Regions from separate parts of the Streptomyces sp. NPDC047917 genome, predicted to be linked through region 2. Evidence: riboswitches for the same ligand, from Rfam matches in the RefSeq annotation. Region 2 holds a riboswitch; each other region holds the start of a gene.
The links. A riboswitch is a leader RNA that binds a small molecule or an ion and turns the genes downstream of it on or off. The one in region 2 is predicted to bind S-adenosylmethionine.
Positions count from the first base shown of each region.

Region 1: another riboswitch for S-adenosylmethionine. It lies ahead of ACGF8B_RS14680 (aminotransferase class V-fold PLP-dependent enzyme); the one in region 2 lies ahead of thrC (threonine synthase).
Region 3: another riboswitch for S-adenosylmethionine. It lies ahead of ACGF8B_RS26690 (hypothetical protein); the one in region 2 lies ahead of thrC (threonine synthase).

Region 1 covers NZ_JBIDCA010000005.1:410,695-420,776, reverse strand. Annotated here, with positions in the region: gene ACGF8B_RS14710 (hypothetical protein) at 1-77, opposite strand, end outside; gene ACGF8B_RS14705 (heme-copper oxidase subunit III) at 265-885, shown strand; gene ACGF8B_RS14700 (c-type cytochrome) at 948-1,757, shown strand; gene ACGF8B_RS14695 (Rieske 2Fe-2S domain-containing protein) at 1,754-2,806, shown strand; gene ACGF8B_RS14690 (cytochrome bc complex cytochrome b subunit) at 2,803-4,452, shown strand; gene trpD (anthranilate phosphoribosyltransferase) at 4,577-5,641, shown strand; SAM riboswitch class IV at 5,738-5,855, shown strand; gene ACGF8B_RS14680 (aminotransferase class V-fold PLP-dependent enzyme) at 6,033-7,412, shown strand; gene ACGF8B_RS14675 (Lrp/AsnC family transcriptional regulator) at 7,514-7,795, opposite strand; gene ACGF8B_RS14670 (rhomboid family intramembrane serine protease) at 7,792-8,544, opposite strand; gene ACGF8B_RS14665 (hypothetical protein) at 8,708-8,950, shown strand; gene ACGF8B_RS14660 (NYN domain-containing protein) at 8,987-10,082, shown strand, end outside.
Region 2 covers NZ_JBIDCA010000007.1:176,596-186,677, reverse strand. Annotated here, with positions in the region: gene ACGF8B_RS18630 (esterase/lipase family protein) at 1-1,031, shown strand, start outside; gene ACGF8B_RS18625 (alpha/beta hydrolase family protein) at 1,228-2,586, shown strand; gene groL (chaperonin GroEL) at 2,687-4,309, opposite strand; gene ACGF8B_RS18615 (cold-shock protein) at 4,788-4,994, opposite strand; gene ACGF8B_RS18610 (MoaD/ThiS family protein) at 5,417-5,695, opposite strand; gene thrC (threonine synthase) at 5,726-7,051, opposite strand; SAM riboswitch class I at 7,069-7,195, opposite strand; gene ACGF8B_RS18600 (glucosyl-3-phosphoglycerate synthase) at 7,349-8,299, shown strand; gene ACGF8B_RS18595 (trehalose-6-phosphate synthase) at 8,406-9,821, shown strand; gene otsB (trehalose-phosphatase) at 9,847-10,082, opposite strand, start outside.
Region 3 covers NZ_JBIDCA010000011.1:152,268-162,349, forward strand. Annotated here, with positions in the region: gene xylA (xylose isomerase) at 1-11, opposite strand, end outside; gene xylB (xylulokinase) at 229-1,710, shown strand; gene ACGF8B_RS26670 (VWA domain-containing protein) at 1,774-3,051, shown strand; gene ACGF8B_RS26675 (hypothetical protein) at 3,051-3,896, shown strand; gene ACGF8B_RS26680 (cytochrome P450) at 4,074-5,441, shown strand; gene ACGF8B_RS26685 (DUF4232 domain-containing protein) at 5,826-6,347, shown strand; gene ACGF8B_RS26690 (hypothetical protein) at 6,355-6,762, opposite strand; SAM riboswitch class IV at 6,811-6,920, opposite strand; gene ACGF8B_RS26695 (cytochrome P450) at 6,971-8,233, opposite strand; gene ACGF8B_RS26700 (cytochrome P450) at 8,230-9,543, opposite strand; gene ACGF8B_RS26705 (TIM-barrel domain-containing protein) at 9,952-10,082, shown strand, end outside.

The sequences.
Region 1 (10,082 bases), on a different contig from region 2:
CGCCCGGCTGCCAGCCTCACCTGCTCACGGGTGTTGGCGTCGTCGCTGTAGACCAGGACCGTGGCGGTCGGCTGCATTGTTCCTCCGTGACATCTGTGTCTTCGGGGCTTTCCGGGCATGAACCGATGCGCGGATCGTACTCCGCCCGACGGCCTGTCAGCACCGCTTCGGACCGCCGATCCATGGGCCGTTCGGGGAGGACACACCCGGCTGACACACCGAACGGCACCCCCCGGGGTGAGGGCGGGATAAGCGACCGACATAATGTCGGTCGTGGCGACAGCAACGACAGTAGAAACCGGGCACGCGCACCCGTCGGTCAATCGACCGAACCTCACCAGCGTCGGAACCATCATCTGGTTGAGTTCCGAGCTGATGTTCTTCGCGGCCCTCTTCGCGATGTACTTCACCCTGCGATCGGTGACCGGACCGGAGCACTGGAAGGAAATGGCTTCGGCCCTGAACTTCCCGTTCTCGGCGACGAACACCACGATCCTGGTGCTCTCCTCACTCACCTGCCAGCTCGGCGTCTTCGCCGCGGAGCGGGGCGATGTGAAGAAGCTCCGTGCGTGGTTCGTGATCACTTTCGTGATGGGTGCGATCTTCATCGGAGGCCAGGTCTTCGAGTACACCGAGCTGGTGAAGAAGGACGGCCTCTCGCTGTCCTCCGACCCGTACGGCTCGGTGTTCTACCTGACCACCGGCTTCCACGGGCTGCATGTGACAGGCGGTCTCATCGCCTTCCTGCTCGTTCTGGGCAGGACATACGCAGCCAAGAGGTTCACCCACGAACAGGCGACCGCCGCCATCGTCGTGTCCTATTACTGGCACTTCGTCGATGTCGTGTGGATCGGCCTCTTCGCCACGATCTACATGATCAAGTAACCGGGTTCGAACCCGAACCACATCCAGCATCGACGCAGAAGATCCTGACACCGGGGTAATCCGTGAAAAAGCTCTCCGCACGACGACGCCATCCGTTGGCGGCGGTCGTCGTACTACTCCTCGCGCTGGCGGCCACTGGGGGGCTGTACGCCGCGTTTGCGCCCGCGAGTAAGGCGCAGGCCGACGAAACCGCCCAGTCCCTCGCCATCGATGAGGGCAAGAAGCTGTACTCCGTCGGTTGCGCCAGCTGCCACGGAACCGGCGGTCAGGGCACCACCGACGGGCCGAGCCTGGTCGGCGTGGGCTCCGCCGCCGTTGACTTCCAGGTCGGTACGGGCCGTATGCCGGCGCAGCAGCCCGGCGCCCAGGTACCGAAGAAGAAGGTCATCTACAACCAGGCCCAGATCGACCAGCTCGCGGCGTACGTCGCGTCGCTCGGCGCCGGCCCGGTCGTCCCGACCAAGAACGACGTCAACCCCGAGGGTGCGGACATCGCCAAGGGTGGCGACCTGTTCCGTACCAACTGCGCGCAGTGCCACAACTTCACCGGTGAGGGCGGCGCGCTGACGAACGGCAAGTACGCGCCCAGCCTTGAGGGCGTGGACCCGAAGCACGTCTACGAGGCCATGCAGACCGGCCCGCAGAGCATGCCGTCCTTCCCGGACACGACGATGCCCGCGCAGCAGAAGCGGGACATCATCGCGTACATCCAGACCGTGAACAGCGCCCAGGCGGAGAACCCGGGCGGGCTGAAGCTGGGCGGCCTGGGGCCGGTCAGTGAGGGTCTGTTCGCCTGGATCTTCGGGCTCGGCGCACTGATCGCAGTTGCCATTTGGGTCGCGGCCCACACCGCTAAGGCCAAGAAGTCATGAGTAGCCAAGAGATTCCAGACGAGAACCTGCCCGCTGAGCAGGGCACCGCGCACGGCGCGGTAGAGGTCGCCGACGACCCGTTCGCCGACCCGGGGCTGCCGGCCCACAAGCCGCGCATCCAGGACATCGACGAACGTGCCGCGAAGCGCTCCGAGCGCGCCGTCGCGTTCATGTTCACGCTGTCCATGCTGGCGACGGTCGGCTTCATCGCCTCCTACGTCATCTTCCCGGTCGACAAGATCGTGTACATCTGGCCCTTCGGCCATGTGAGCGCGCTCAACTTCTCCCTGGGTCTGACTCTGGGCGTCGCCCTCTTCGCGATCGGCGCCGGCGCCGTCCACTGGGCGCGCACGCTGATGTCCGACGTGGAGGTCGCCGACGACCGGCACGCCATCGAGGCGACGCCGGAGGTCAAGGCGAAGGTCATGGCGGACTTCGCGGCCGGTGCCGAGGAGTCCGGCTTCGGACGGCGCAAGCTGATCCGCAACACCATGTTCGGCGCGCTGGCCCTGGTGCCGCTCTCCGGTGTCGTGCTGCTGCGCGACCTCGGTCCGCTGCCGGAGAAGAAGCTCCGCAACACCCTGTGGGCCAAGGGCAAGCAGCTCATCAACATGAACACGATGGAGCCGCTGCGTCCCGAGGACGTCGCCGTCGGTTCGCTGACCTTCGCCATGCCCGAAGGGCTGACGGAGGAGGCGGAGGACTTCCAGAACCAGATCGCCAAGGCCGCGCTGATGATCATCCGCATCGAGCCGGACAACATCAAGGACAAGCGCGAGCGCGAGTGGGCCCACGAGGGAATCGTGGCCTTCTCCAAGATCTGCACCCACGTCGGCTGTCCGATCAGCCTGTACGAGCAGCAGACGCACCACGTGCTCTGCCCGTGCCACCAGTCCACCTTCGACCTCTCCGACGGCGCCCGCGTCATCTTCGGTCCGGCCGGTCACGCCCTCCCGCAGCTGCGGATCGGCGTGAACAGCGAGGGCAACCTCGAGGCGCTCGGTGACTTCGAAGAGCCCGTCGGTCCTGCATTCTGGGAGCGCGGATGAGTACTGCGACCACGAACACGCCCGGTGCGGCAGCACCGGGCAATCGCAAGGCGCCCGCCGGTGAGCGGGTGGCCGACTGGGCGGACGGCCGGCTCGGGATCTACTCCCTGGCCAAGTCCAACATGCGCAAGATCTTCCCGGACCACTGGTCCTTCATGCTCGGTGAGATCGCCCTCTACAGCTTCATCATCATCATCCTCACGGGTGTGTATCTGACGCTGTTCTTCCACCCGAGCATGAACGAGGTCGTGTACCACGGCTCGTACGAGCCGATGCAGGGCATCAAGATGTCGCAGGCGTACGCCTCGACACTGGACATCAGCTTCGACGTCCGCGGTGGTCTCCTGGTCCGCCAGATCCACCACTGGGCCGCGCTGATCTTCCTGGCCGGCATGTTCGTGCACATGATGCGCGTCTTCTTCACGGGCGCGTTCCGCAAGCCGCGTGAGATCAACTGGCTGTTCGGCTTCCTGCTGTTCGTGCTGGGCATGTTCACCGGCTTCACCGGCTACTCGCTCCCGGACGACCTGCTGTCCGGTACGGGTGTCCGGTTCACCCAGGGCGCGATCCTGTCGATGCCGATCGTCGGCACGTACATCTCGATGTTCCTGTTCGGCGGAGAGTTCCCCGGTCACGACTTCGTCGCCCGGTTCTACTCGATCCACATCCTGCTGCTGCCGGGCATCATGCTCGGTCTGCTGGTGGCGCACCTGATCCTGGTCTTCTACCACAAGCACACGCAGTTCGCGGGTCCCGGCCGGACGAACAAGAATGTCGTCGGCATGCCGCTGCTGCCGGTGTACATGGCGAAGGCAGGCGGGTTCTTCTTCCTGGTCTTCGGCATCATCGCCATCATCGCGGCCATCGCCACGATCAACCCGATCTGGAACATCGGTCCGTACCGTCCGGACCAGGTGTCCACCGGCGCCCAGCCCGACTGGTACATGGGCTTCGCCGAGGGTCTGATCCGAGTGATGCCCGGCTGGGAGATCAACCTCTGGGGTCACACGCTGGTCCTGGGCGTGTTCATCCCGCTGATGGCCTTCGGACTGGTGCTCGCGATCATCGCGGTCTACCCGTTCATCGAGTCCTGGATCACCGGGGACAAGCGCGAGCACCACATCCTGGACCGCCCGCGCAACGCCCCGACCCGGACGGCCTTCGGCGTCGCCTGGATCACCGAGTACGTCATCGTCTTCATCGGCGGTGGCAACGACCTGTGGGCCACGCACTTCCACCTGTCGCTGAACGCCATCTCCTGGTTCGTACGGATCTTCATCTTCGTCGGCCCGGTCCTCGCGTTCATCGCCACCCGGCGGATCTGCCTCGGCCTCCAGCGCCGCGACAAGGAGAAGGTGCTGCACGGACGCGAGTCCGGCATCATCAAGCGCCTGCCGCACGGTGAGTTCGTCGAGATCCACGAGCCGCTCGGCCCCGAGCAGCTGCACACGCTCACCGCGCACGAGCAGTACGAGCCGGTCGAGCTCGGCCCGACGGTCGACGAGAACGGTGTCGAGCGCAAGGTGTCGCCCCTGAAGAAGCTGCGGGCCCGGCTCAGCAAGGGCTACTACGGCGAGGACAACCAGATCGCCAAGCCCACCGTCGAGGAGTACAAGGAGATCACCAGCGGCCACGGTCACCACTGATCGCCTGAACTGATCGCCACAGCAGGAGCCCCGTCCATTCGATGGACGGGGCTCTTTGCCGTCCCCGGCGCTGGATAGGGTGGGGGTGATCCCTTTTACCGGCTGTGGACCCCAGGAGCGGACCATGAACGTTGTGACCCCGATCGGCGGCGACAGCGTGGCGGACCGTACCTGGCCCGGCGTGCTGAACCCCCTGCTGCGCGGCGAGGACCTCACCGCCGACGACACCGCGTGGGCGATGGACCGCATCATGCGCGGTGAGGCGAGCGATGTGCAGATCGCCGGATTCGCGGTCGCCCTGCGCGCCAAGGGCGAGACGATCGACGAGGTCTCCGGCCTGGTACGGGCGATGTACGAGCACGCCAACACGATCCACGTGCCCGGCCGCACGGTCGACATCGTCGGCACCGGCGGCGACCTCGCCAAGACGGTGAACATCTCCACCATGTCGGCGGTCGTCATCGCCGGTACCGGCGCCAAGGTCGTCAAGCACGGCAACCGCGCCTCCTCGTCCGCGAGCGGTTCCTCCGACGTGCTGGAGAAGCTGGGTGTCAACCTGGACCTCAGCGCGCAGCGGGTCGCCGAGGTCGCCGAGGAGGCGGGCATCACCTTCTGCTTCGCGGTGAAGTTCCACCCCGCCCTGCGGTACGTCGCCAGGGCCCGCAAGGAGCTCGGCACGCCGACCACGTTCAACATCCTCGGACCGCTCACCAACCCGGCCCAGGTGCGCTCCCAGGCCGTCGGTGTCGCCGACCTGAGGATGGCGCCCATCGTCGCCGGTGTCCTTGCCGAGCGCGGCAATTCGGCGCTGGTCTTCCGGGGCGACGACGGCCTGGACGAGCTGACCACGACCGCGACCTCGCGGGTCTGGGTGGTCCGGGACGGAGCGGTGCGCGAGGAGACGTTCGACCCGCGCGACGTCGGCCTGGAGCTGGTGCCCGTCCAGGCCCTGCGCGGCGCGGACGCCTCGTACAACGCAGATGTGGCCCGGCGGGTGCTGGCCGGCGAGCGGGGGCCGGCCCGGGACGCCGTGCTGCTCAACTCGGCAGCGGCGCTGACGGCTCTCGACCCGACGGACGGCACGCTGAACGAGCAGCTCGCGGCCGGGATCGCGAAGGCCGCCGAGTCCATCGACTCCGGTGCGGCGGCGCGGGCGCTGGAGCGCTGGGTGGCGGCCAGCAACGCCTGAGCCTGCTCTGAAACGGGCGCAGATGTGGCGCAGGGCGCAGTCCGGATCCTGGACTGCGCCTTGCGCGTCTTCGTACATATGGCAGGATGCTGGGCAGGTCATGAGTGACAGCGACTACGGCCCCGGCCCGCTGTCCGGCAACCCTCCGTCCGTGGCGGGGTGCCCCGGGTGAAGACCAGGCCGTAGGCAGCGAGGTCTGCGGCAAGCGCGGGCCCCTCGGCATCTGTGAATGCCAACCCCCGGGGTCCTGGTCCCCAGGGAGCCTCTTGTGAGCATGCGAATGCGATAGGGCCGTCGGCCCTCTTCCGCACCCCTTTTTTTCACTTTCTCCGCTGCGCTGCCGCGTATCCGCCGGCGCATGCGATTCGCCTGCCTCTTACGGGAGTTCGCCATGTCTGTCTTCACCGCTGTCGCCGACCAGTCGCTTTGTGCACCTCTGCCGGTTCTGGGCCAGGATGTGACGGTTCCGCTGGTCACGGGCGGTGAGGTCGGCTACGCCGCGCTCGACTACGCCGCCAGCGCCCCCGCCCTCCAGCGGGTCTGGGACGACGTCGCCGCGTACGCCCCGTACTACGGCAGCGTCCACCGCGGCGCCGGGTACCTCTCGCAGCTCTCCACGGACCTCTTCGAGAACAGCCGCGCCACCGTCGCGGAGTTCCTCGGCTGCCGCGCCGGTGACCAGGTGATCTTCACCCGCTCGACGACCGACTCGCTGAACCTGCTGGCCGCGGTGGTCCCGGCCGGCTGCCAGGTCTTCGTCTACGAGACCGAGCACCACGCCTCGCTGCTGCCGTGGCGCGACGCCCGGGTGACCTACCTGAACGCCCCGCGCACCCCGGCCCAGGCCGTCGAGACGCTGGAGCGGGCGCTCGCGGAGCGCGACCCCTACGGCCCCGCGCTGGTCTGTGTCACCGGTGCCTCCAACGTCACCGGCGAGCTGTGGCCGGTGAAGGAGCTGGCCGCCGCCGCGCACGCGCACGGCGCCCGGATCGTGCTGGACGCCGCCCAGCTCGCCCCGCACCACCCCGTCGACATCGCCGAGCTGGACGTGGACTGGGTCGCCTTCTCCGGGCACAAGCTGTACGCGCCCTTCGGCTCGGGCGTACTGGCCGGCCGGGCCGACTGGCTCCAGGAGGCCGAGCCCTACCTCGCGGGCGGTGGCGCCTCGCGCAAGGTCGCCCGTCGCACCGATGGCGGGGTGGACGTCGAGTGGCACTCCACCGCCGCCCGTCACGAGGCCGGTTCCCCCAACGTCATCGGCGTGTACTCCATCGCCGCCGCCTGCAAGGCGCTCACCGAGGCGGGCTTCGGCAACCTGGTCGCCCGGGAGCAGCACCTCGTCGCCGCGGTCCGCGCCGGCCTGGCCGAGGTCCCCGAGGTGAAGGTGCTCTCGCTGTTCGGCGACGACGCCCCGCGGGTCGGCGTCATCTCGTTCGTGGTGGAGGGCTGGAACAGCTCGCACTTCGCCGCCGCGCTCTCCGCCGAGTACGGCATCGGCGTCCGCGACGGACTGTTCTGCGCCCACCCGCTGGTCCGCACCCTGCTGGGCAGCGACCCGCAGGAGGCCGGCGAGTGCGGTGCGCCGGAGGCCGAGCCGGGGGAGCTCTCACTGAACGCGATCCGGGTGAGCTTCGGCGCCGGTACGCCGGACGAGCACATCGAGCGGTTCCTCCGCGCGGTCAGGGAACTGGTCGGCCAGGGCGCCCGGTGGAAGTACCGCACCGAGGACGGCCGCTGCGTCCCGGACCGGGGTGCGGCGACGCAGCTCTGAGGCCGGCGGGCGGCCCGGAGGCACACAGCACTTCGGCGGGGGACGGGCAGCCTTGCGGCCCGTCCCCCGCCGAAGTGCCGCGGGGGTGGTGAGGTGCGTGCCTACGCGTCGAGGCCGATGGCGAAGGCGGCCTCCAGGTCGTGCTGGGAGTAGGTACGGAACGCCACATGGGTGTCGGTGGCCTCGACGCCGGGGATCTTGCTGATCCGGCCGGGGATGACATCGGCGAGATCGTCGTGCTTGGGCACCCGGACCATGGCGATCAGGTCGTACGTACCGGTGACCGAGAAGACCTCGCTGACACTGTCCAGCGCGGCGATGGCCTCGGCGATCTCGGGAATCCGGTCCACGCTGGTTTTGATGAGCACGATCGCGGTGATCACGGCTGGCTTTCTCCCTCGGTGGCCGTGGCTGGTCCCTTCACTCTATCCGTACGCCGGTAACGCCCCCAGGCGTAGAGAAAGCCGAGGGCGAAGCCCACCACATGGGCCAGATAGGCCACGCCCGGCCCCCCGCTGCCCGCGCCCTGGACGGCCAGCCACTGGAGGGCGAACCAGAAGACCAGCACGATCCAGGCGGGGAAGCGCAGCGGCAGGAAGAAGAGGAACGGGAACAGGCTGGTGACCCGGGCCCTGGGGAACAGGTACAGGAACGCCCCGAGCACCGCCGAGATCGCCCCCGAGGCCCCCACCAGGGTCTGGTCCGACGTGGCGTGCGCGGCCGCGTAGGCCACCAGTGCGAGGTAGCCGGAGATCACGTAGAAGAAGGTGAACCCGATGCGGCCCATGCGCTCCTCGGTCATCGCCCCGAACACATACAGGAAGAGCACGTTGCCGAGCAGATGCAGCCAGCTGCCGTGCACGAACAGGGCGGTGAGCGGGGTGAGCAGGGCGTGCGCGGAGCCGTCCCACAGCTCGCCGGGGATCACGCCCCAGCGTTCGAAGTACCCGGCCTGGGCGGCGAGCAGGGCATCGGCGGTGCCGGGGACCGGGTTGAAGCCGGACAGCGGGCTGATCACGAAGACCAGGGAGCAGACCGCGATCAGGGCATGGGTCACCAGTGGGCCGCCGGAGGTGACCGTCCGTAGCAGCCCGCCGGTCAGCCTGCCGGGCACAGCTCGCCGATCGATCATGAACAGAGCATGACGCAAGCGGAGGGAACGGGACAGACCGCCTCGCCGTGTCGGGGGGACACGGTGAGGCCGTAGGGTTACGGCAGGACATCCGCAGTTCGACGGCGCACCGCGAGATCCTTGAAGCAAGGCAGCACGAGGCTCGACGAAAGAGGACGCAACGATGACGACGGTTCCCCAGCCGACCGACGGGACTCGCTGGCGCTGCACGCTCTGCGGAAATCTCACGCGCTTCGACGTCACCCGCTCCTCGAAGGTCGTCGAATACGTCCATCTCGACCTGGCCGGTGAGTCCAGCGTCGAGGAACGTGAGGTGGTCAGTGAGACCATCGAGTCGGTGCGCTGCCGTTGGTGCAACGCGGTGGACCAGATCGAACTGGTGGACAGGCCGGGTGCCGACTCCTGACGGAGCCGCGCCCACAGACATTTGGGGTGACGGATGGTGGAGCAGCCCGCTAGCGGCGCCGAGTCGGCCGGGGCGGCCGACGACGCCGTCGAGGCGCTCGACCGCCCGCTGCCCGAAGGCGTACGGCGGCGGGTCGTCGCGCTGGTCTCGGACGCCTTCGGCGGCCTGACGGTCACCGAACTCCCGGCCCAGCTGCGGCAGTACGCCCGCTTCACCCCGACCCGGCGGGCCAAGTTCGCCGGGAACGCGATGGCGGCCGCCCTGGAGAGCGACTCGCTGTTCCGGCAGCGCATCGGCGATCGGCTCAAGGAGGGCCAGCCGGAGCTGGCCGGTGCCCTGGAGGCCGGGGCGCCGCCGGCCGCCGCCGACCCCGTCGACGTGGCTGCCGCGGCCTATGTGCTGCGCCCGGCGGGCTGGGTCAAGCTGGTCGCCGCCGCCGGCGAGGAGGTCCAGCGCGCGGACGCCGAGCGCGCCGACGAGGAGAGCCGCCGCGAGCTGGAGCGGCTGCGCGAGGAGCTGGTCCGGGCCCGCTCCCAGACGAAGGCCGAGACGGAGCGGCTGCGCGTCGAGCTGGACGCCGCCCGCAAGGAGGCCGAATCCCTCCAGCGCAAGCTGCGCAGTGCCGTCAGCGAGGTCAAGCGCGGCGAGGCCGCGCTGCGCCGCAGCCGTGCCGAGACCGACGCCGTACGGTCCGAGACGGCCGCCCAGGTCTCCGCGGCCGAGAGCGAGAGCCGCCGGCTCAAGGCGCGGCTGGGTGAGGCCGAGGCGTCCGTGGAGGCGGGCCGCCGGGCGGCCAGGGAGGGCCGCTCGGTCGAGGACATGCGGCTGCGGCTGCTGCTGGACACGGTGCTCGACGCGGCGAGCGGGCTCCGCCGCGAACTGGCCCTGCCGCCCTCCTCGATGCGTCCGGCGGACAGTGTCGACGCGGTCGAGCCGGGCCGGATGTCGCCCAAGGACATTGCCGCCAGGGCCCTTTCGGAGACCGACCCGGCCCTGCTCGACCAGCTGCTCGCGCTGCCGCAGGCGCATCTGATCATCGACGGCTACAACGTCACCAAGACCGGCTATCCGCAGCTGCCGCTGGAGAAGCAGCGGTTGCGGCTGCTGGGCGGGCTCTCGATGCTCGCCGCGC
Region 2 (10,082 bases):
TCAGCACGGGGCCGAGCGAGCTGGAATTCTCCTGGCAGATCATGGAGTTCGGCGACTACGCGCTCATCAGCGAGCTGCGCCGACGCGGCCACGATGTCGTCCTCCTCGGTTTCGACGAGCGCAGTGCGTCGATTCTGGACAACTCCCGTACGGCGCAGGCCGCGATCATGCGGGCCATCGAGGAGCAGCGGGGCGACACACCGCTGGCGGTCGGCGGGTTCAGCATGGGCGGGCTCGTCACCCGGCACGCGCTGGCCAAGCTGGAGCAGAACGGCGTGGACCACCGGACGGCTCTGTACTTCTCCTACGACAGCCCGCACCGGGGCGCCTGGATCCCGATCGCGCTCCAGGCGTTCGCGCACTACATCAAGGATCTCGACAGCCGGTTCTCGGACCAGATCAACAGCCCGGCCGCCCGCCAGTTGCTGTGGCGCCACATCGAGAAGTGGGACAGCACCCCCGACCAGAGCGACGAGCGCGGCGCGTTCCTGGCAGAGATGCAGGCGGTCGGCGAATGGCCGCGCCGGCCCCGGTTGATCGGTGTCGCCAACGGCAGGGGCGACGGCGAGGGCACCGACGTACGGGTGGGCGAACTGGCGCTGGAGGGCAAGGGTCTGTCGGTCATCGGCACCAAGCTCTACACGCAGGCGCCGGGTCCGGACGAGCTGGTCGCCAAGCTGCGGGTGGTGACGCTGAAGACCAACGAGGTCCGTACGAAAGGGCTTCCGTCGATCGATGGCGCCCCCGGCGGCTCACTGGAGGGCTTCGGCATCCTCGCCGACGGGCTCAACGCCCTCAACGCGATCCTCGGCTTCAAGACCGATGTGCGCATCCGGTCGCACTGCTTCGTGCCGTCCGTCAGCGCGGTCGACGTCGCCGACCCGGACACGGACGAGAACCTGTACAAGGACATCTCCTCGCTGCCGGAAGGCACCGGCGGTCTGGACGAGTTCAAGTTCGCCTCCCGGAACGAGGGACACAGCCTGGTGACCGAGGAACTCTGCACCTGGCTGCTCGACCGCCTGCCGTAGCACGGGCATCGCCCCACCCCTGCCCAGCCTTCCCGGCTCCCTCCCCCCTTGTCCCTTTGCCTCCCTTGCCCCTGCTCCCCGTCTCATACCGGGGAGCCAGGGGCTCATGACGGAATGGGGACTGCGGTATCACGCGCTCACGATGCTCCGGCGGGCATCGTGGGGGCGTCCACCGCAGACCTACGGGGAGCCCCACGTGACAGCCGTCCCGCACAATCCCGGTCGTGACCGCAGCCGTGGCCACAGCCGTCGTCAGGTGCTCGTCACCGGGCTGGCGGCTTCGGCGTTGCTGGCCACCAGCGCCCTGCCGTCACCCGCCACAGCAGCGACCGGCCCGGCCCGCCGCACCCCACGCCCGAATGCCGTACTGCCGGATGCCGGACCCCCGGATGCCGGACTCCCGAAGGCCGTACTGCCGCGCCCCACCGGCCCGTTCGCCGTCGGCACCGTCGCGCTGCACCTCGTCGACCGCTCGCGGACCGAGCCCTGGGTGCCGGGCACCTCCGCCCGCCGGGAGCTGATGGTCAGCCTCTGGTACCCGGCCCGGCCGGGCGCGGCGGCGCGTGCCGTGCCGCAGATGACGGCGGCGGCCGCGGCCCACTTCGGCAGCGCGGAGGGGGCCGCCGCCATGAACCTGAGGATGGCGGCGGGCAGCGTCGACTGGGGCGCGACGCCCACCCACGCGTACCGGGACGCCCCCGTCGACCGGCGGGCCGGGCAACTGCCCGTGGTGTTGTACTCCCCCGGGCTCGGCGACCCCCGCACCTGGAACACCGCACTGGTGGAGGACCTGGCGAGCCGGGGGTACGCCGTCGTCACGGTCGACCACACCCATGAGGCGACCGAGGTCGAGTTCCCCGACGGCCGGCTGGCCACCATGCGGATCTTCGACGGGGCGCCGCCGACCGACCCGGAGGTGATCAGTGCCCTGCTGGAGAAGGTCGTGGCGGTCCGGGTCGCCGACACCCGGTTCGTGCTCGACGAGCTGGCCCGGCTGAACCGGACCCGGTTCGGCGGGGGGCTCGATCTGCGCCGGGTCGGCATCTTCGGCCACTCCGCGGGCGGATTCACCGCCGCGCAGACGATGCACGACGACCGGCGTTTCCTGGCGGGCGTCAACATGGACGGCGAGATGGACTACGTCGGCGGACGGGAGCCGGACGGAACCCACCTGAGCAGCGTGGCCCTGAACGGGCTCGACCGGCCGTTGCTGCTGATGGGGACCGGCAGCGAGGGCTCGGGCGACTACCGGCAGCAGCCGTCCTGGGCGGCGTTCTGGGCGAACACCCGCGGCTGGAAGGCCGATGTGACGCTGACCGGGTCGCGGCACGCCTCGTACACGGACGCCCAGGTGCTGCTGCCCCGGCTGGCCCGGCAGGGCGCGGTACCGGAGGGCGGGCTGGCCGGGGCGGTCGGAACGGTGTCGCCGGGCCGTGCCCTGGCCGCGAACCGGGCGTACGTGGCGTCGTTCTTCGACCGGTGGCTGCGCGGACACGACGACCGGCTGCTCGACGGGCCCTCGGACCGCTTCCCGGAGATGGTGTTCGCCCGGTAGCGCCAGGGGTGCAGGACGCACGTGGGCCCCGGGACCGAAATGGTCCCGGGGCCCACGCGGCAGAGCTGCGAAGCTGTGCCGGACTACCGATCCGTCAGGATCAGAAGTCCATGTCACCGCCCGGCATGCCGCCCGGAGCGGCCGCGGCGGCCTTCTCCGGCTTGTCGGCGATGACGGCCTCGGTGGTGAGGAACAGCGCGGCGATGGACGCGGCGTTCTGCAGAGCGGAACGCGTGACCTTCGCCGGGTCGAGGATGCCCTCGGCGATCATGTCGACGTACTCGCCGGTCGCGGCGTTCAGACCGTGGCCGACGGCCAGGTTGCGCACCTTCTCGACGACGACGCCGCCCTCAAGACCACCGTTGACGGCGATCTGCTTGAGCGGGGCCTCCAGCGCCAGCTTGACGGCGTTGGCGCCGGTCGCCTCGTCACCCGAGAGCTCCAGCTTCTCGAAGACGGCCGAGGCCTGGAGCAGAGCCACGCCACCACCGGCGACGATGCCCTCCTCGACGGCGGCCTTGGCGTTGCGCACCGCGTCCTCGATGCGGTGCTTGCGCTCCTTGAGCTCGACCTCGGTCGCGGCACCGGCCTTGATGACGGCCACGCCGCCGGCCAGCTTCGCGAGGCGCTCCTGGAGCTTCTCGCGGTCGTAGTCCGAGTCGGAGTTCTCGATCTCGGCGCGGATCTGGTTGACCCGGCCCTGGACCTGGTCGCTGTCACCGGCGCCGTCGACGATGGTCGTCTCGTCCTTGGTGATGACGACCTTGCGGGCGCGGCCGAGCAGGTCGAGACCGGCGTTCTCCAGCTTGAGGCCGACCTCCTCGGAGATGACGGTGCCACCGGTGAGGATGGCGATGTCGCCGAGCATGGCCTTGCGGCGGTCACCGAAGCCCGGGGCCTTGACGGCGACGGACTTGAAGGTGCCACGGATCTTGTTGACGACCAGGGTCGACAGGGCCTCGCCCTCGACGTCCTCGGCGATGATCAGCAGCGGCTTGCCGGACTGCATGACCTTCTCCAGCAGCGGAAGGAGGTCCTTCACGTTGCTGATCTTCGAGTTGACGATCAGGATGTACGGGTCGTCCAGGGACGACTCCATGCGCTCCATGTCGGTGGCGAAGTACGCCGAGATGTAGCCCTTGTCGAAGCGCATACCCTCGGTGAGCTCCAGCTCCAGACCGAAGGTCTGGGACTCCTCGACGGTGATGACGCCTTCCTTGCCGACCTTGTCCATGGCCTCGGCGATGAGCTCGCCGATCTGGGTGTCGGCGGCGGAGATGGAGGCCGTCGAAGCGATCTGCTCCTTGGTCTCCACGTCCTTGGCCTGCTCCAGGAGGGCGGCGGAGACGGCCTCGACGGCCTTCTCGATACCCCGCTTGAGGGCCATCGGGTTGGCACCCGCGGCAACGTTGCGCAGACCCTCGCGGACGAGAGCCTGGGCGAGAACGGTGGCGGTGGTCGTACCGTCGCCGGCGACGTCGTCCGTCTTCTTGGCGACCTCCTTGACCAGCTCCGCACCGATCTTCTCGTACGGGTCCTCCAGCTCGATCTCCTTGGCGATGGAAACACCATCGTTGGTGATCGTGGGGGCGCCCCACTTCTTCTCAAGGACGACGTTGCGACCCTTGGGGCCAAGGGTGACCTTGACGGCGTCGGCGAGCTGGTTCATGCCGCGCTCGAGACCGCGCCGGGCCTCCTCGTCGAACGCGATGATCTTGGCCATGTGAAGTGGTCCTCCCGGACAGGGGTGGATTTCTCCGGACCGAGTGGCGCCCGCGACGGACGGCCTGCGTGACCGGTGGTTCCTTGCCCCACCGACCTGCGGGCCTCACCGGCCCGGTCCAAGTTCTGTCACTCTCACCTGGAGAGTGCTAACGCCAATGATTAGCACTCGACCCCCGAGAGTGCAAGCGTCCCCCTCCGGATGTGGACAACGGCGGACGGTCACGGACGGGGCCGCAGACGACGGCGGACGGCTGTGGACGGCTGTGGACAACGGCGGATGGCTGTGGACGGGCCCGTCGGACCACGGTGACAGCGGCGGACAGCGGTGGACGAGGCCAACACGGTGGACAGCGGTGGACAGCGGTGGACGAGCCGCGGACGGCGCCCGGCGGCGCGTCCGGACGCGCTGAGGGCCCGTACCCCCGGGGTACGGGCCCTCAGTGCGTGAGTGGTGTCGTTGGCCGACCGCGTCGAACTCAGCCGACGGCGAGCTTGACCATGTCTGCCTGCGGCCCCTTCTGGCCCTGCGAGATCTCGAATTCAACTCGCTGACCCTCTTCGAGGGTGCGGTACCCGTCCATCTGGATCGCGCTGTAGTGGACGAAAACATCCGCACCACCGTCGACCGCGATGAAGCCGTACCCCTTCTCCGCGTTGAACCACTTGACGGTGCCCTGAGCCATGCCTAACTCCCCTATTACTGGCCCTTGCGCAGGACCGCACTTCGCGGACCCGGGTCAGAACTCACCCTCCGACAGGAGAGGGTGTGTGCGCCGGAACGCGTCGACCGCGGCTGAATGTATCTGCCCAACTGCCCTCTGCAACAGGTCAATCGGACGAGAATTCTCGGCCGCGCCGAACGCCCGAATATGCGGGTTTCATGAGATTCCTGGGCAAGTCGGGCCAGGCAAAGGCGACTTATGCCGCAAGGCCAACACACACTTTGGCTGCATCTTGTCGTGGCCGGGCGCATTCTCATATGCGGGCGGCTCGGGGCAGCTGGGGGGACTTCCCACACTGTACCCCGCTCAACCATGCAGAATTGCCCCCTCCGCTTCAAACGCGGAGGGGGCAATTCGATAACGCGATAGGACCGGACGGGGCGTCAGCAGCCGCCCGCCACCGCCGGGATGATCGAGATGCCGGCGCCGTCGGGCGTCACGGTCTCCAGGCCGCCCTCGAAGCGCACGTCGTCGTCGTTGACGTACACGTTCACGAAGCGGCGCAGCTTGCCCTGGTCGTCCAGGACGCGGGCGGCGATGCCCGGGTGGTTCTGCTCCAGGGACTCGATGACCTGGGAGAGGGTCGAGCCCTCGGCCGGGACCTCGGCCTGGCCGCCCGTGTAGGTGCGGAGGATGGTGGGGATGCGGACCTTGACGCTCATGGTGGGTGCCCTTCCTGAAGTCTCGGGTGGTCAGCTGGTGGCGAGGCCGGCGGCGCGGAACGCCTCCAGGCTGGGGCGGATCGTCGCGGTCGCCTGAGAGGTTTCGGCAACCGCGTCGAGGGTCTTGAGGCCGTCACCCGTGTTGAGTACGACGGTGGTCAGCGACGGGTCGATCAGACCGGCCTCGATGAGCTTCTTCGTCACACCGACCGTCACACCGCCCGCCGTCTCCGCGAAGATGCCCTCGGTGCGCGCCAGCAGCTTGATCGCGTCGACGACCTGCTCGTCGTCCACGTCCTCCACGGCGCCGCCGGTGCGGCGGGCGATGTCCAGGACGTACGGGCCGTCGGCCGGGTTGCCGATCGCCAGGGACTTGGCGATGGTGTTCGGCTTCTGCGGCCGGACGACGTCGTGACCGCCCTTGTACGCGACCGATACCGGGGAGCAGCCCTCGGCCTGGGCGCCGAAGAGCTTGTACGGCTTGTCCTCGACCAGGCCGAGCTTGATCAGCTCCTGGAGGCCCTTGTCGATCTTGGTGAACTGCGAGCCGGACGCGATCGGGATGACCAGCTGATCCGGGAGCCGCCAGCCGAGCTGCTCGCAGATCTCGTACGCCAGGGTCTTGGAGCCCTCGCCGTAGTAGGGACGCAGGTTGACGTTGACGAAGCCCCAGCCCTCGCCGAGCGGGTCGCCGATGAGCTCGGAGCAGAAGCGGTTGACGTCGTCGTAGTTGCCCTCGATGCCGACCAGTTCGCCGCCGTACACCGCGGCCATGACGACCTTGCCCTGCTCCAGGTCGTGCGGGATGAACACGCAGGAGCGGAAGCCGGCGCGGGCGGCGGCGGCACCGACCGCACCGGCGAGGTTGCCGGTGGAGGAGCAGGAGAGGGTGGTGAAGCCGAAGGCGCGGGCGGCCTCGATGGCCTGGGCGACGACCCGGTCCTTGAAGGAGTGCGTGGGGTTGCCGGAGTCGTCCTTGACGAACAGCTTGCCCTGCTCGACGCCGAGCTCACGGGCGAGGTTGTCGGCCTGGACGAGCTTGGTCCAGCCGGGGTTCAGGTTCGGCTTCTCGGCGACGTCGGCGGGGACCGGCAGCAGCGGCGCGTAGCGCCAGATGTTGGCGGGGCCCGCCTCGATGCGCTTCTTCAGCTCTTCGGGGGAGCCGCTCGGCAGGTCGTACGCGACTTCGAGCGGCCCGAAACAGGACGCGCAGGCGAAAATCGGGCCGAGTTCGAATCGCTCGCCGCACTCGCGGCAGGAAAGGCCCGAAGCGGGGCCGAGGTCGACCGCTCCGGCGTTGCCGGCTTCGGCGTCGACGGAAGAATCGGTGCTTACTGCAACGGTCTGCGCAGCCATGGTGGCGAGGCCCTTTCTCCTCATCTTCCCCGCGGCGCGTTTCGCCACGAGACGGAATTGGCACCTTCCTCACCGGACCTCACGGTCGGTGGGGGGGTTGCCGGGACTTCAACGGGCCGTTCCCTCAGTCCCTCTGGATGAGCGCTGTGGCACCGGATCTTCGATCCGGGCATTTATCGGCGGACGGACCCCGGCATGCGATGGTCGTCCGCGTTGTTCAAGACTGTAACCGAAGCACCGGACTGTTGAGATAGTCGTCCGAACCGCGAGATGGATCACATACAGGGAGTATCGACCGTGCTGGAAGAGGTCGAATGCTGGCTGGCCAGGCGTTCCTGGTCGGCCGCCGACCGTCCGATGGACCGCCTGCTGGCCGCCAGGGCCGCGGAGGCGGGCCGCGGGAGCGTCAGTGTCGTACTGCCCGCGCTGAACGAGGAGGCGACGGTCGGTGAGATCGTCGCGACGATCCGGCGCGAGCTGATGGAGAAGGTCCGGCTGGTCGACGAGCTCGTGGTGATCGATTCCGGGTCCACCGATGCCACCGCCGAGGTGGCCCGGGAGGCCGGCGCCCGGGTGGTGCACCGCGACGCGATACTCCCCCGGATCCCGGCCGTACCCGGCAAGGGCGAGGTGCTGTGGCGTTCGCTCCTGGTGACCGGGGGCGACATCGTCTGCTTCATCGACGCCGACCTGAAGGACTTCTCGGCGGACTTCGTCTCCGGCATCGTCGGTCCGCTGCTGACCGAACCGGACGTGCAGTTCGTGAAGGCGATGTACGACCGCCCCTTCGGCGACACGACGGGCCAGGGCGGCCGGGTGACCGAACTGGTGGCCCGTCCGCTGCTCAATCTGCACTGGCCGCAGCTGGCCGGTTTCGTCCAGCCGCTGGGCGGCGAGTACGCCGTGCGCCGCTCGCTGCTGGAACGGCTGCCCTTCCCCGTCGGCTACGGCGTGGAGCTGGGTCTGCTGGTCGACGCGCTGCACACGGTGGGGCTGGACGCGCTGGCCCAGGTCGACGTGGGGGTGCGCAAGCACCGGCACCAGGACGGGCAGGCGCTCGGCCGGATGGCGGCGGCGATCTACCGCACCGCCCAGCTGAGGCTCTCCCGCGGCCACCTGATCCGCCCGGTCCTCACCCAGTTCGAGCGCGGCGAGAACGGCTTCGTACCGCGCACCCATGCCGTGGACACCGAGGAGCGTCCCCCGATGTGCGAGATCGAGGAGTACGTTTCGCGCCGCGCGGCCTGACCTCGTCCGGACTCGCAGCCCGACCTCGCAGCCCGACTTCGCAATCCGGCCTCGCAGTCTGACTTCGCACGTTTGGGCGGTTCGTGATCGGGCTAGATTCCGCAACATGGTCTCCGAGCACGATGCCCAGCCCGCTGCCCGATCCGGCGTCCGGTCCGATGCCCAGGTCCTCGTCGCGTCCAACCGCGGCCCGGTCTCGTACACCCTGGGAGAGGACGGATCGCTCGACGCGAGACGCGGCGGCGGCGGTCTCGTCTCCGGGCTGAGCGCCGTCGACGACAAGCTGTGGGTGTGTGCCGCGCTCGGTGCCGGGGACCGGGAGGCGGTCCGGCGCGGGGTCGCCGAGCAGGGCGTACGGATGCTCGACATCGACGCGGAGGTGCACGCCGACGCGTACAACGGCATCGCCAACTCGGTGCTCTGGTTCGTCCACCACATGCTGTACCAGACACCTCTGGAGCCGGTCTTCGACGCGGAGTTCCGGCGGCAGTGGGCGTCGTTCGAGACCTACAACCGGGCCTTCGCCGAGGCGCTCGCCGAGGAGGCGGGGCCGGGCGCGGCGGTACTGGTGCAGGACTACCACCTGGCGCTGGTGCCGGGCATGCTCCGCGAGCTGCGCCCGGATCTGCGGATCGGCCACTTCTCACACACCCCGTGGGCGCCCGTCGACTACTTCCGGCTGCTTCCCGACGACATCGCCGAGCAGTTGCTGCACGGCATCCTGGGCGCGGACCGGGCGGCGTTCCTGACCAGGCGCTGGGCGGACGCGTTCATCGGCTGCTGCACCCAGATCCTGGGCGGCACCGGGCGGACCAGGATCGGGGTGCACGGGCTCGGCGCGGACGGGGACTTCCTGCGCCGCCGCGCCCACGAGGCGGACGTGGACGAGCGGATGGCGGCACTGCGCGAGCAGACCGGCCCCGGCCGGAGGACGATCGTACGGGTGGACCGAACGGAACTGTCCAAGAACATCGTGCGCGGCCTGCTCGCGTACCGCTCACTCCTGGACGAGCGGCCCGAGTGGCGCGAGCGCGTCGTCCATGTCGCCTTCGCCTACCCCTCCCGGCAGGACCTGGCGGTGTACCGCGACTACACGGCCGAGGTGCGTCGGGTCGCCGACGAGATCAACGCCGAGTACGGTGCGCCCGGCTGGACGCCGGTGGTGCTGCACGTCAAGGACGACTTCGCCCGCTCGCTCGCCGCGTACCGGCTGGCCGACGTCGCACTCGTCAACCCGATCCGCGACGGCATGAACCTGGTCGCCAAGGAGATCCCGGTCGTCTCCGACCACGGCTGCGCGCTGGTGCTGTCACGGGAGGCGGGCGCCTACGAGGAGCTGGGCAGCGACGCGGTGGTGGTCAATCCGTACGACGTCTCGGCGACGGCGGCGGCGCTGCACGAGGCGCTGACGATGGCGGACGACGAACGGACGGCGCGCACGGAACGTCTGGCCGCGGCGGCGGTCGCGCTGCCGCCGCAGCAGTGGTTCCTGGACCAGCTGGACGCGCTGCGGCGGGACTGAGACGGGACGGAGGCGGGGGCGGGCGTCAGATCCGCCGGGCCAGCGCCGCCAGGAAGGCGACGACGTCGCCCGGTCCGGCGAGCAGCAGATCGGCCCGCTCGGCCAGTTCGGGCACCTCCGCGCTGCCGCTGCACACCAGCAGGCCGGGGATGCCGTCGGCGCCGTCGGTACGGAGCTTCTCCACCGCGGCGTAGGCCGCGAGGTCGCCGAGGTCGTCGCCCGCGTACAGCACGGACTCGGCGTCCGTCTCCCGTACGTACT
Region 3 (10,082 bases), on a different contig from region 2:
CGTTCCGTCATCGTCTGGCCGCCTTCGGTGCCGTCGGGCCCGGATCAGGTCGAGCAGCCCGAGCTTTATTTGTTCACTGTCATGACTAATGATGCACGGGCCACCTCCGGCGCGTAAACCCTCGCGCTACCACTGTTCGACGGGGGTCCGGTCCCGTATTTTGTTTGGCGCACGACCGAAATCGGCAGGGCCCTCCGCACGGGGCCGCAGCACAGGAATGAGGGCGCCATGCCGCCGCGTACCGTCGTCATCGGCGTGGACAGTTCCACCCAGTCCACCAAGGCCGTCCTCGTCGATGCCGCGAGCGGGCGGCTGCTCGCCGTCGGCCGCGCGCCGCATGTCGTCCGGGGCGAGGCGGGGGCCCGCGAGAGCGATCCGGAGGTGTGGTGGCAGGCGCTGCGCGACGCCGTCGCCGCCGGGCTGAAGGAGTCCGGGGCCGCCGCGTCGGAGGTCACCGGGATCGCGGTCGCCGGGCAGCAGCACGGGCTGGTGGTCCTCGACAGTTCGGGCCGTCCGCTGCGCCCCGCGATGCTGTGGAACGACACCCGTTCCGCCCCGCAGGCCACCGCGCTCACCGAGGCACTCGGCGGCCCGGACGCCTGGACGGCACGGACCGGGTCGGTGCCGGTGGCCGCCGTCACCGCGTCCAAGTGGCAGTGGCTGCGGGAGAACGAGCCGGGCACCGCCGCCGCGACCGCCGCCGTGCGCCTGCCCCACGACTTCCTGACCGAACGGCTCACCGGCACCGCCGCCACCGACCCCGGCGACGCCTCGGGCACCGGCTGGTACTCCACCGCGACCGGTTCCTACGACCCCGGGCTCCTCGAACTCCTCGGCCTGGACGCCGCGTTGCTCCCCGAGCCGGCCCGGACCGGCGCGAGCCGCGTCGGCTCGCTGACCGCGGCGGCGGCCGAGGCACTCGGGCTTCCCGTCACGACAGCCGTCGCCGCGGGCACCGGTGACAACATGAGCGCCGCCGTCGGCCTCGGGCTGGGCGGCGCCGGTCTCGTCGACCACCCCGTCCTCAGCCTCGGCACCTCGGGCACGGTCTTCGCGGCGTCCCGGACCCGGCCGGCGTCCCCGGCGCTCTCCGGCTTCGCGGCGACGGACGGCACCTATCTCCCGCTGGCCTGCACCCTCAACTGCACGCTGGCCGTGGACAAGGTCGCCGCGCTGCTCGGCCTGGACCGCGACGACATCTCCCCCGGCGGCGAGGCGGTGCTGCTCCCCTATCTCGACGGCGAGCGCACCCCCGACCTGCCCACCGCCGCCGGACTGCTCACCGGCCTCCGGCACGACACCACACCCCGTCAGCTCCTCGGCGCCGCCTACGAGGGCGCCGTCGTCACCGTGCTGCGCGCCCTGGACGGACTCCTGCGGACCTGCGGCCTCGACCCGGCCGATCCCGAGGTGGCCGCCCGGCCGCTGCGGCTGATCGGCGGCGGTGCCCGGGGCCGGGCCTGGGTGGAGACGGTACGGCGGCTCTCCGGGCGGCCCGTGGTCGTGCCCGGAACCGGCGAGCCGGTGGCGCTGGGCGCCGCCGCGCTGGCCGCTGCCGCGGCCACCGGCGCGGACCCGGTGGCGATCGCCGGCGGCTGGGGCACCGGCGAGGACGTCCGGCTGCCGCCCGTCCGGCGGGACTCCGCGACCTGGGAGCGGGTCGGGTCGGTACTTGAGCGGGCCTCGGGGCCCTTGCTCGGCGGTTTCTGACGGTTCCCCAGCGGTCCGCGGACCGGTTTGGGGTAGCACGTCGATCTTCACTAGTATCCGGCGATGATCATAAGAAAAAGGCTGACGGCCGGGGTGGGCATCCTGCTCGCCACCCTGACCGCCGGGCTCGGCACGGCACTCCCCGCCGCCGCCGACGAAGCCCCCGCCAAAGCCTCCCCCAAGGTCGAGCTGGTGCTCGACGTCAGCGGCTCCATGCGGACCCGCGACATCGACGGCCAGTCCCGGATGACGGCCGCCAAGCAGGCGTTCAACGAGGTCCTGGACGCAGTGCCCGAGCAGGTGGAGCTGGGCATCCGGACGCTCGGCGCCGACTATCCGGGCAACGACCGCAAGGTCGGCTGCAAGGACACCAAGCAGCTCTACCCGGTCGGCCCGCTGGACCGCACCGAGGCGAAGACCGCGGTCGCCACCCTGGCCCCCACCGGCTGGACCCCGATCGGCCCGGCCCTGCTGGGCGCCGCCGACGACCTCGAAGGCGGCGACGCCACCCGCCGGATCGTACTGATCAGTGACGGCGAGGACACCTGCGGCCCGCTCGACCCGTGCGAGGTGGCACGTGACATCGCGGCCCGCGGCATCCACCTCGTCATCGACACCCTGGGCCTGGTACCGAACGCGAAGATCCGTGAGCAGCTGACCTGCATCGCCGAGGCCACCGGCGGCACCTACACCGCGGTCCAGCACACCGATGAACTCTCCGGCCGGGTGAAGCAGTTGGTGGACCGGGCCGCCGAGCCCGTCGTCACGCCGGTGGCGACCGAGGGCGCGAACAGCTGCTCCGCGGCGCCGCAGCTCAAGGCCGGCCTGTACACCGACCGCGAGAAGTTCGGCGAGCACCGCTGGTACCGGGTGGATGTGCTGCCCGGCCAGGAGCTGCGCGCCTCGGTCAGCGTCTTCGCCGACCGTGCCGTGAACAACGACTACGGCGTGCTGCTGCGCGCGCTGACCGTGCACGGCCGGGAGATCGTGCGCGGTTCGGAGTCGGGCACCGGCCGCACCGACGCGATCTCCTCCGGTCTGCGCTACCCCAAGGCCGAGCAGGACGACACGGACAGCGGTAACAAGCCGGCCGCCGAGACCGTGTGCCTCCAGGTCGGCAACTCCTTCTCGGCCCCCGCCTCGGTGAAGACCTCGCCCGGCATGCCGATCGAGCTGACCGTGGACCTGGTGGACTCCCCGGACCAGGCCGCCGACGTCGCCGCGTTCGGACTCGGCCGCGGCTGGTGGCTGCTGGGCGTCCTGGTGCTCACCGGGCTGATCGCGGGCCTGGTCGTCGGCTGGGTCTCGCGCTGGCGCTTCGCCGTCTGGAGGACCAACTGATGCGTAGGACACGTGTATTCGCGGGCACACTGCTCGCCGGGCTCGCCCTGCTGACCTCGGCGGGCGCCGCGGTGGCCGACGACCCGTCGGCGAGCCCGAGCCCGAGCGCCTCCGAGGAAGGTGCCGGACCCACCGAGGCCGGCACCACCTTCCGTACGGCGACGGCGATCAGGCCGGGCCAGCTCGCCACCGCCGGAGCGTCCACGGGTGACTACCTGTACTGGGTGTTCCCCGCCGACGCGGGCCAGCGGGCCACCGTCAAGGCGAAGATCACCCTGCCGCCGAGCGCCTCCCGGCACGGCACGTCGTCGTGGCAGGTCGATGTGTACGACGGGCTGCGGCGCCGCCAGGCCTGCATGTACGGCCGACAGACCGGCAAGGCCGCGGCCGACGCGTCGGCGGTCGAGCTGACCTGCGTGCTGCGCACCGTCCGTGCCTGGTCCGAGCCCTGGGCCAACGACCCGCTGCCGGGCAGCTACTACGTCCGGCTGACGGTCGTCGATCTGCCGTCGGCGGACCTCGGGCTTCCGGTGAAGACCGAGGTCGAGGTCACGGCGGCCGACAAGGGCGGCGCCGGCGATGTGGACGGCACGCTCGCCGAGCCGCTGGTCCCCGGTGTGTCCTCCGTCGCTCAGGCCTCCGACGACTCGTCCGACGGCGACGAGGACGGTTCGTCCGGGGTCTCGCTCGGCAGCGAGCCGGAGGACGGCTGGGCGTCCGGCTGGTGGACCGACCGCTGGCTGTGGACGGTCGGCGGCGGAGTGCTCGGAGCGATCGCGGCGGTGTTCGGCTACTCCCTCACGCGCGGCAACGGCCGCCCGTCCAGGGTCCCGCCGGGCGTCTGACCGCACACCCCGCCGGACGGGCCCCTCTCCCGGGCCCGTCCGGCGGTGGCGTACAGCGACTAGTCTCGACAACTCACGTACCGCACAAGGCCGATGACAGGTTCCAGGGCGTGCGGTACCCCTGAAGTCAGGTCGCCGCGCACCGGGTCGGTGCGCCACGAGGGAGCGGAGACATTCATGTCCACGGAGACCGGTCCGGCCATCGACGCCGAGCCGCGGACCCATCGGATCGTGCCGGGCCCCCGGGGGCTGCCGTTCCTCGGGAACCTGCCGCAGTTCGGGAAGAACCCCCTCGCCTTCTTCGAGCGGCTGCGCTCCCACGGGGACATGGTGGGGTGGCGCTTCGGCCCCAACTCCTGTGTGTACATAGCCGATCCGGACTGCATAGGCGAGCTGCTCACCGAGACGGAGCGCTCTTTCGACCAGCCGGCCCTGGGGATCGCCTTCCGTACCGTGATGGGCAACGGCGTGGTGGTCGCCCGTGGCACGGACTGGCGGCGCAAGCGTTCGCTGGTGCAGCCCTCCGTACGGCCCAAGCAGGTGCGCTCGTACGCGGCGACGATGGCGAGCAGCACGGTGGAGCTGGCGGACACCTGGTCGGGCGGTGAACGCATCGACATCAAGCGGGAGATGGCGGCGCTGACGCAGCGGATCGCGGTGCGCACCATCTTCGGTGTCGACACCGCGGCCGACGCCGAGGCGATGGGCCGGGCGATGGACGTGGCGCAGCAGGAGATCGGCAAGGAGTTCGCCGGGATCGGCGCGCTGCTGCCGGACTGGGTGCCGACCCCCGGCCGGGCCAGGATCAAGAAGGCCGCGGCGGTCATCGACGCCGAGGTGGGCCGGGTCGTCGCCCGTCATCGTGACGGCGGGGACGAGCGCCCCGATCTGCTGAGCCGGCTGCTGACGGCGGTCGACGAGACGGGGGAGCGCCTCACCGACCGGGAGATCCGCGACGAGACGGTCACGCTGTACATCGGCGGGCACGAGACGACCAGTTCCACGCTGGTGTGGGCCTGGTATCTGCTGGCCCGTGAACCGCGGGTGCGTGCCGCGCTCGCCGAGGAGCTGGACCGGGTGCTGGGCGACCGGGAGCCGGGGTTCGACGACTACGCGCGGCTGACGTACACCCAGGCCGTGGTCAAGGAGACGCTGCGCCTCTACCCGACGATCTGGCTGGTCACCGGTGTCGCGAAGGCGGGTGCGCGGATCGGCGGTGTGCCGATGCCGGAGGGCACCCGGGTGTGGACCAGCCAGTGGGTGACTCAGCGCGACGCGCGGTGGTTCCCGGAGCCGGAGGAGTTCCGTCCCGAGCGGTGGGATCCGGAGGCGGGCGACAGCATCGCGGAGTACGCCTGGTTCCCGTTCGGCGGCGGCCCCCGGGTCTGTCTGGGCACCAGGTTCGCGATGGTCGAGGCGGTGCTGATCCTGGCCGTACTGGCCCGCCGCTTCGAACTGGACGTGGACCCGGGCGTCATCGAGCCGGTCCCGTCGCTCACGCTGCAGCCCGACCGGGACGTGATGGCGACGGTCCGGACCCGGTGAGGCTCGCGGGGGCGGGCCCGGTGACCGCCCCGGGCCGCCCCGGGCCGCTCCGCTCCGCAGCGGCGCACGCCTTCCGGGCAGGCCCGGCCGCCCGTCCGGTCGGCCGCGCCTACGAGCACTGCGCGTGGATCCGGGCCGTGGCGCTGCCGGCGGCCCCGTCGCGGGAGCGCCGGCGGTGGCCGCGTTCAGCCGCGAGTCCGCGCCCGTGCGCAGCGGACGACCCGGCGGGCACGGCACAGCATTCCGGCACCGGATATACCGAAGCGATATGTCCGATCTGTCGCGGAGATCGGGTCGTACGGTTCACACTGTCCATGTCGGCCGCACCGACCGACGGGCCGCCCGGCCGTATCCGCAGGCTGTCGATCCACCGGGAGAAACACCATGCGTCTTGGCTCCGCTCTCACCGCCGCACTCGCCGTCGCGGCCACCCTGCCACTGACCGGCACCGCGGCATCCGCGACGAGCGGCGCCACGAGCCGCCCCGCGACCTGCCAGGAGAAGGCCCTGGCCGTGCACGCCGCACCCGGCGGGCAGCGGAACGTGGCACGGATCGACGTCGTGAACAACGGCGGCCGCACCTGTGTGGTGGACCGGATCCCCACGGTCACCTTCCGGGGTCTCGACGGTTCGGCCGAGGCCGTCCCGCCCGCCGGCAGCGCCCCCTACGAGCTGTCCCCGGGCGAGCGGGCGTACGCCGCCGTACGGACCGCGGACCCGGCGGCCACCGAGGGCCACGTCGTCGGGAGCCTCTCGGTGGCGGCGGACCCCTCCCATCCGGGTGTCACCTTCCACGCGGCCGCCGTGGGCATGCCGGAGGGGGTCCATGTCTGGATTCCGGTGACCACCCTGTGGCAGGAGTCGCGGGCAGCGGCGGACAGCGCGCTGGCGGACGCGCTGGGGTGAGGCGCGGCTACAGTCCGTAGCTCGTGCCGCCGACGGTCCGCCGGGGGTCGGGGGCGGTCGTCGCGCACAGCGGGCCGCCCTCGAAGCCGGCATTGACCAGGGCCGTGGCCCGACCCGCGGAGTCCACCAGCTTCAGGGCGTGCCACCGCGGCAGCCAGAACACCCGTCCGCGGTGGACCGTGAGCAGTTCGGAGAGGGCCGCCGGGGCGTGCGTCCACACCCTCGGCAGTTCCTCGGCGTGGTCGAAGGCGGCGCGCGGCGCGAACCAGCCGTCGGCGCCGATGTCACCGGAGGTGAGCAGCAGTTCCACGGCCTGGCCGGGCTCCTGGTGGCACTTCTTGGTGTGGATCCAGTGGACGTGGTGACCGGGGCCGTAGCTGGTGCAGCCGTCGTTCCGGACGAGGTGGGGGAGCATGGTGTTCCGCCTTCCCGAGATCATGGACCCCGGGTGCGCCGCCCCGATGATCCGCTGTTCCCCGCGCGCTGCGCACGGGGCCGGTCGTCACCCGGAGCACCCGCAGCGGAGCGGGGTGCCGTCCAGTTAGCCGGGGCTGTGCACTGGAACTCATGACCTGCGAGAACTGTATCCCACGGACGACGGTGCCCGACGGGGAGTCAGGTGCTCAGCCGCGCAGCAGCACGGGGAAGGCCTCCATGTCGTTCTGCGTCATCACCGGCAGCTTGCGGACCTCCTCGTCCGGGACCGCCGCCCGCAGCGCCGGGAAGCGCGCGAAGAGCGCCGGCAGGGCGATGGCCGCCTCCACTCGGGAGAGCGCCGCTCCGGGGCAGATGTGCGGACCGTGACCGAAGGTCATGTGGCGGATCGGAACCGGCCGGGTGATGTCGAAGGCGTCGGCGTCCGCCCCGTGCTGTTCGATGTCACGCCCGATGGCACGGTACGAGATCACCACCCCCTCGCCCTTCGCGATCACCTGGTCGCCCACCTGGATGTCCTCCGTGGCGAACCGCATCAGCAGATGGGTGGTGGGGGTGTCCCAGCGCAGGGTCTCCTCGATCACCGTCTCCCACGGTATCTCGCCGTCGAGGACACGGCGGAGCTGGTCGGGGTGGGCGAGAAGGGCCCGTACGGCGTTGAGGATCAGCCCGATGGTGGTCTCGTGCCCGGCGGCCACCATGGCCTTGAGGTTGCCCACCACCTCTTCCTCGGTGAGCGGTTCGCCGCCCTCCTCGGCCAGGATGAGCGCGCTGGTGAGGTCGTCGGTGGGACGCGCCTTCTTCTCCCGTACGAGAGCGGCGTAGAACACGTCCAGCTCGGCGAGCAGCGCCAGTCGTTCCTCGTGCGGGGTGAGCATGGAGAAGAACGCCTTGTACCGCTTCGTCAGCATGGGGTGCTCGGCCTCGTCCACACCCATCAGCATGCCGACGACGCGCATCGGCAGCGGCTGGGCGAACACGGACTTGAGGTCGACCACACCGTTCCCGCTCCTGCCGCTCTCTTCGTCGAGCGCGTCGAGCAGTTCCTCGGTGAACTTCTCGATGTCCGGGCGGATCTCCTCCAGCCGGCGGGGAGTGAGTGCCTGGGAGGTCTTGGCGCGCAGCCGTCGGTGCTCGGCGCCGTCCACGGTGAACATGGAGCGGCCGGCGTCGATCATGCCGATCAGCGGCCACTCGCGGGTGACCTCGCCGCGCTGCCACAGCCCCCAGGCCTCCAGGTCCTTGACCAGGCGGGGGTCGACGAGGAGTTGGCGGGCCGTCGCGTGCCGGGTGACGGTCAGGGCCGGAACGCCGAGCAGTTCGATCCTGGCGAGCGGACCGGCGTCGCGCAGTCGCGCGGTCTCTCCGTCCAGGTCCTGGACCAGCGGGTCGATGACGACGGGAGCACCGCTCGAAGCGGCACCCCGGGCGGCGGCATGCGGGCAGTTCACGACGGGTCTCCTGTCGGACGGACGGGGGCGAACCGGACGGGCAGCGCGGTCATGCCCCGCAGGAAAGCGGACTGCCGTCGGACCAACTCGGCCACCGGGACGGCGAGTTCGAGGTCGGGGAGCCGGTCGAGCAGCACCTCGATGCCGGTGCGGGCGATGATCTCGGCGATCTCCTGCGCGGGGAAGGGGCAGCGGTACTCGCCGTGGCTGAACGCCAGATGGGCACTGTTGCCGCGCTGACCGGACGGCCCGCCCGAGGCGGAGAGGTGCTGGCGGATGTGCGGATCGGCGTTGGCCGCGCCCAGGCCCAGCAGCATCATGTCCCCGGCGCGGATGCCGCAGCCTCCCAACCGGGTGTCGCGGGCCGCCCATCGGCCGGCGAGAATCTGTGTCGGGCCTTCCTCCCAGAGCACCTCGTTCATGGCTTCGGCGACGCTGTGCCGGCCGCCGGTGAGCGCCACGGCGAACTGGTCGTCGGTGAGCATCAGCCGGAGCGAGTTGCCGATCCAGTCGGCGGTGGTGAGGTGTCCCGCGGCCGTGATGGCCATCAGGTCGAGTACGTACTCCTCGTCGGTGAACTCCCCCGCGTACGCCAGCATGCGCGAGGTCACGTCGTTCCCCGGCGAGGCCCGGCGGGCAGCCAGCAGACTTCGCATGCTCTCGCCGAACCGCAGATGGGCCTCCTGCGCGCCCGGGCCGCCGTCGGCCAGGTCCCGGAGCACCTCGGCGATCCGCGGCCCGTCCGCGTCGGGGAATCCGACCAGGCGGGCGAGGACGAGCACCGGCAGCGGGACGGCGAAGTCGGCGATCAGGTCGGCCGTGCCCCGCTGACAGAACCCGTCGACGAGCCGGTCCGCCAACTCCTCGCAGCCCCGGCGGAGTTCGAAGTGCTCGACCTCTTCGAGCGCCTGCCCGACCATCGCGGCGTGGCGCCGGTGCTCGGCACCGGCGGTGAAGTAGATGGACGGCATCGGCCGGCCGACCATCGGCAGCAGCGGCCAGTCCTCGGGGATGTTCCCCCACTGGTTCCACAGCCCGACGTCCCTGGGGAACAACTCGCCGTCGCTGGTGACCTGGTGGAGTTCGCGGTAACCGATGACCAGCCAGGCCGGAACCCCTCCGGGCAGCTCGACGGGCACGACGGGACCGTGTTCGCTCCGCATGGCGCGGTAGGCGGCGTGGGGTTCCGTGTGGAATCCGGGTCCGCCGAGCGGCACGGCGGAGCGGCCGGGGCCTGCCGGGCAGCGCCCGGTGCCGGGCGGCGGGGAGGCGGTCGGATGTCCGGACACCGCGGATGCGGGCGTCGTCATCGTACGGAATCTCCTGTGACGAAGGCTTCGCTCGTAGCGGTGGTCGGTTGATCAACGCGCCTTCACTATAGGGAAATTCAGTGAGCCTTCGGGCACTATTTGCGACCGTTCTCGCCACTTTTCCGATCCAGTGAGTCCGTTTTCCAACCATGGCTGATCAAAAGGGCAGGGATGCACCCACCCCTCAACCGCCCGCCCCGGCCCTGCGCCCCCCGCCGCCGCACCCTCGCGAATTCCCGCTCCGGCCACTTTCCGAAACGTTGACCCGGGCACCCGGCCGGAACGCCGGACCGAACGTTGACATGCACCGGTCGCACGGTGAATTCTGATGCTCGAATCTCCAGAGTTCCAATCATGTCTGCGCAGGCATCGCCTATTTCACTGTTCGGTACGAACGGAGAACACTCCTTGCGGATACTCAAGAACCGTCCCGGTCAGGCAGCTGTCGGCACGCTCTCGGTGATCGTCCTCGCACTCACCGCCCTGACGGCACCCGCTCCACGGGCACAGGCCGCGGCCACACCCTCGGGCACCCTGGA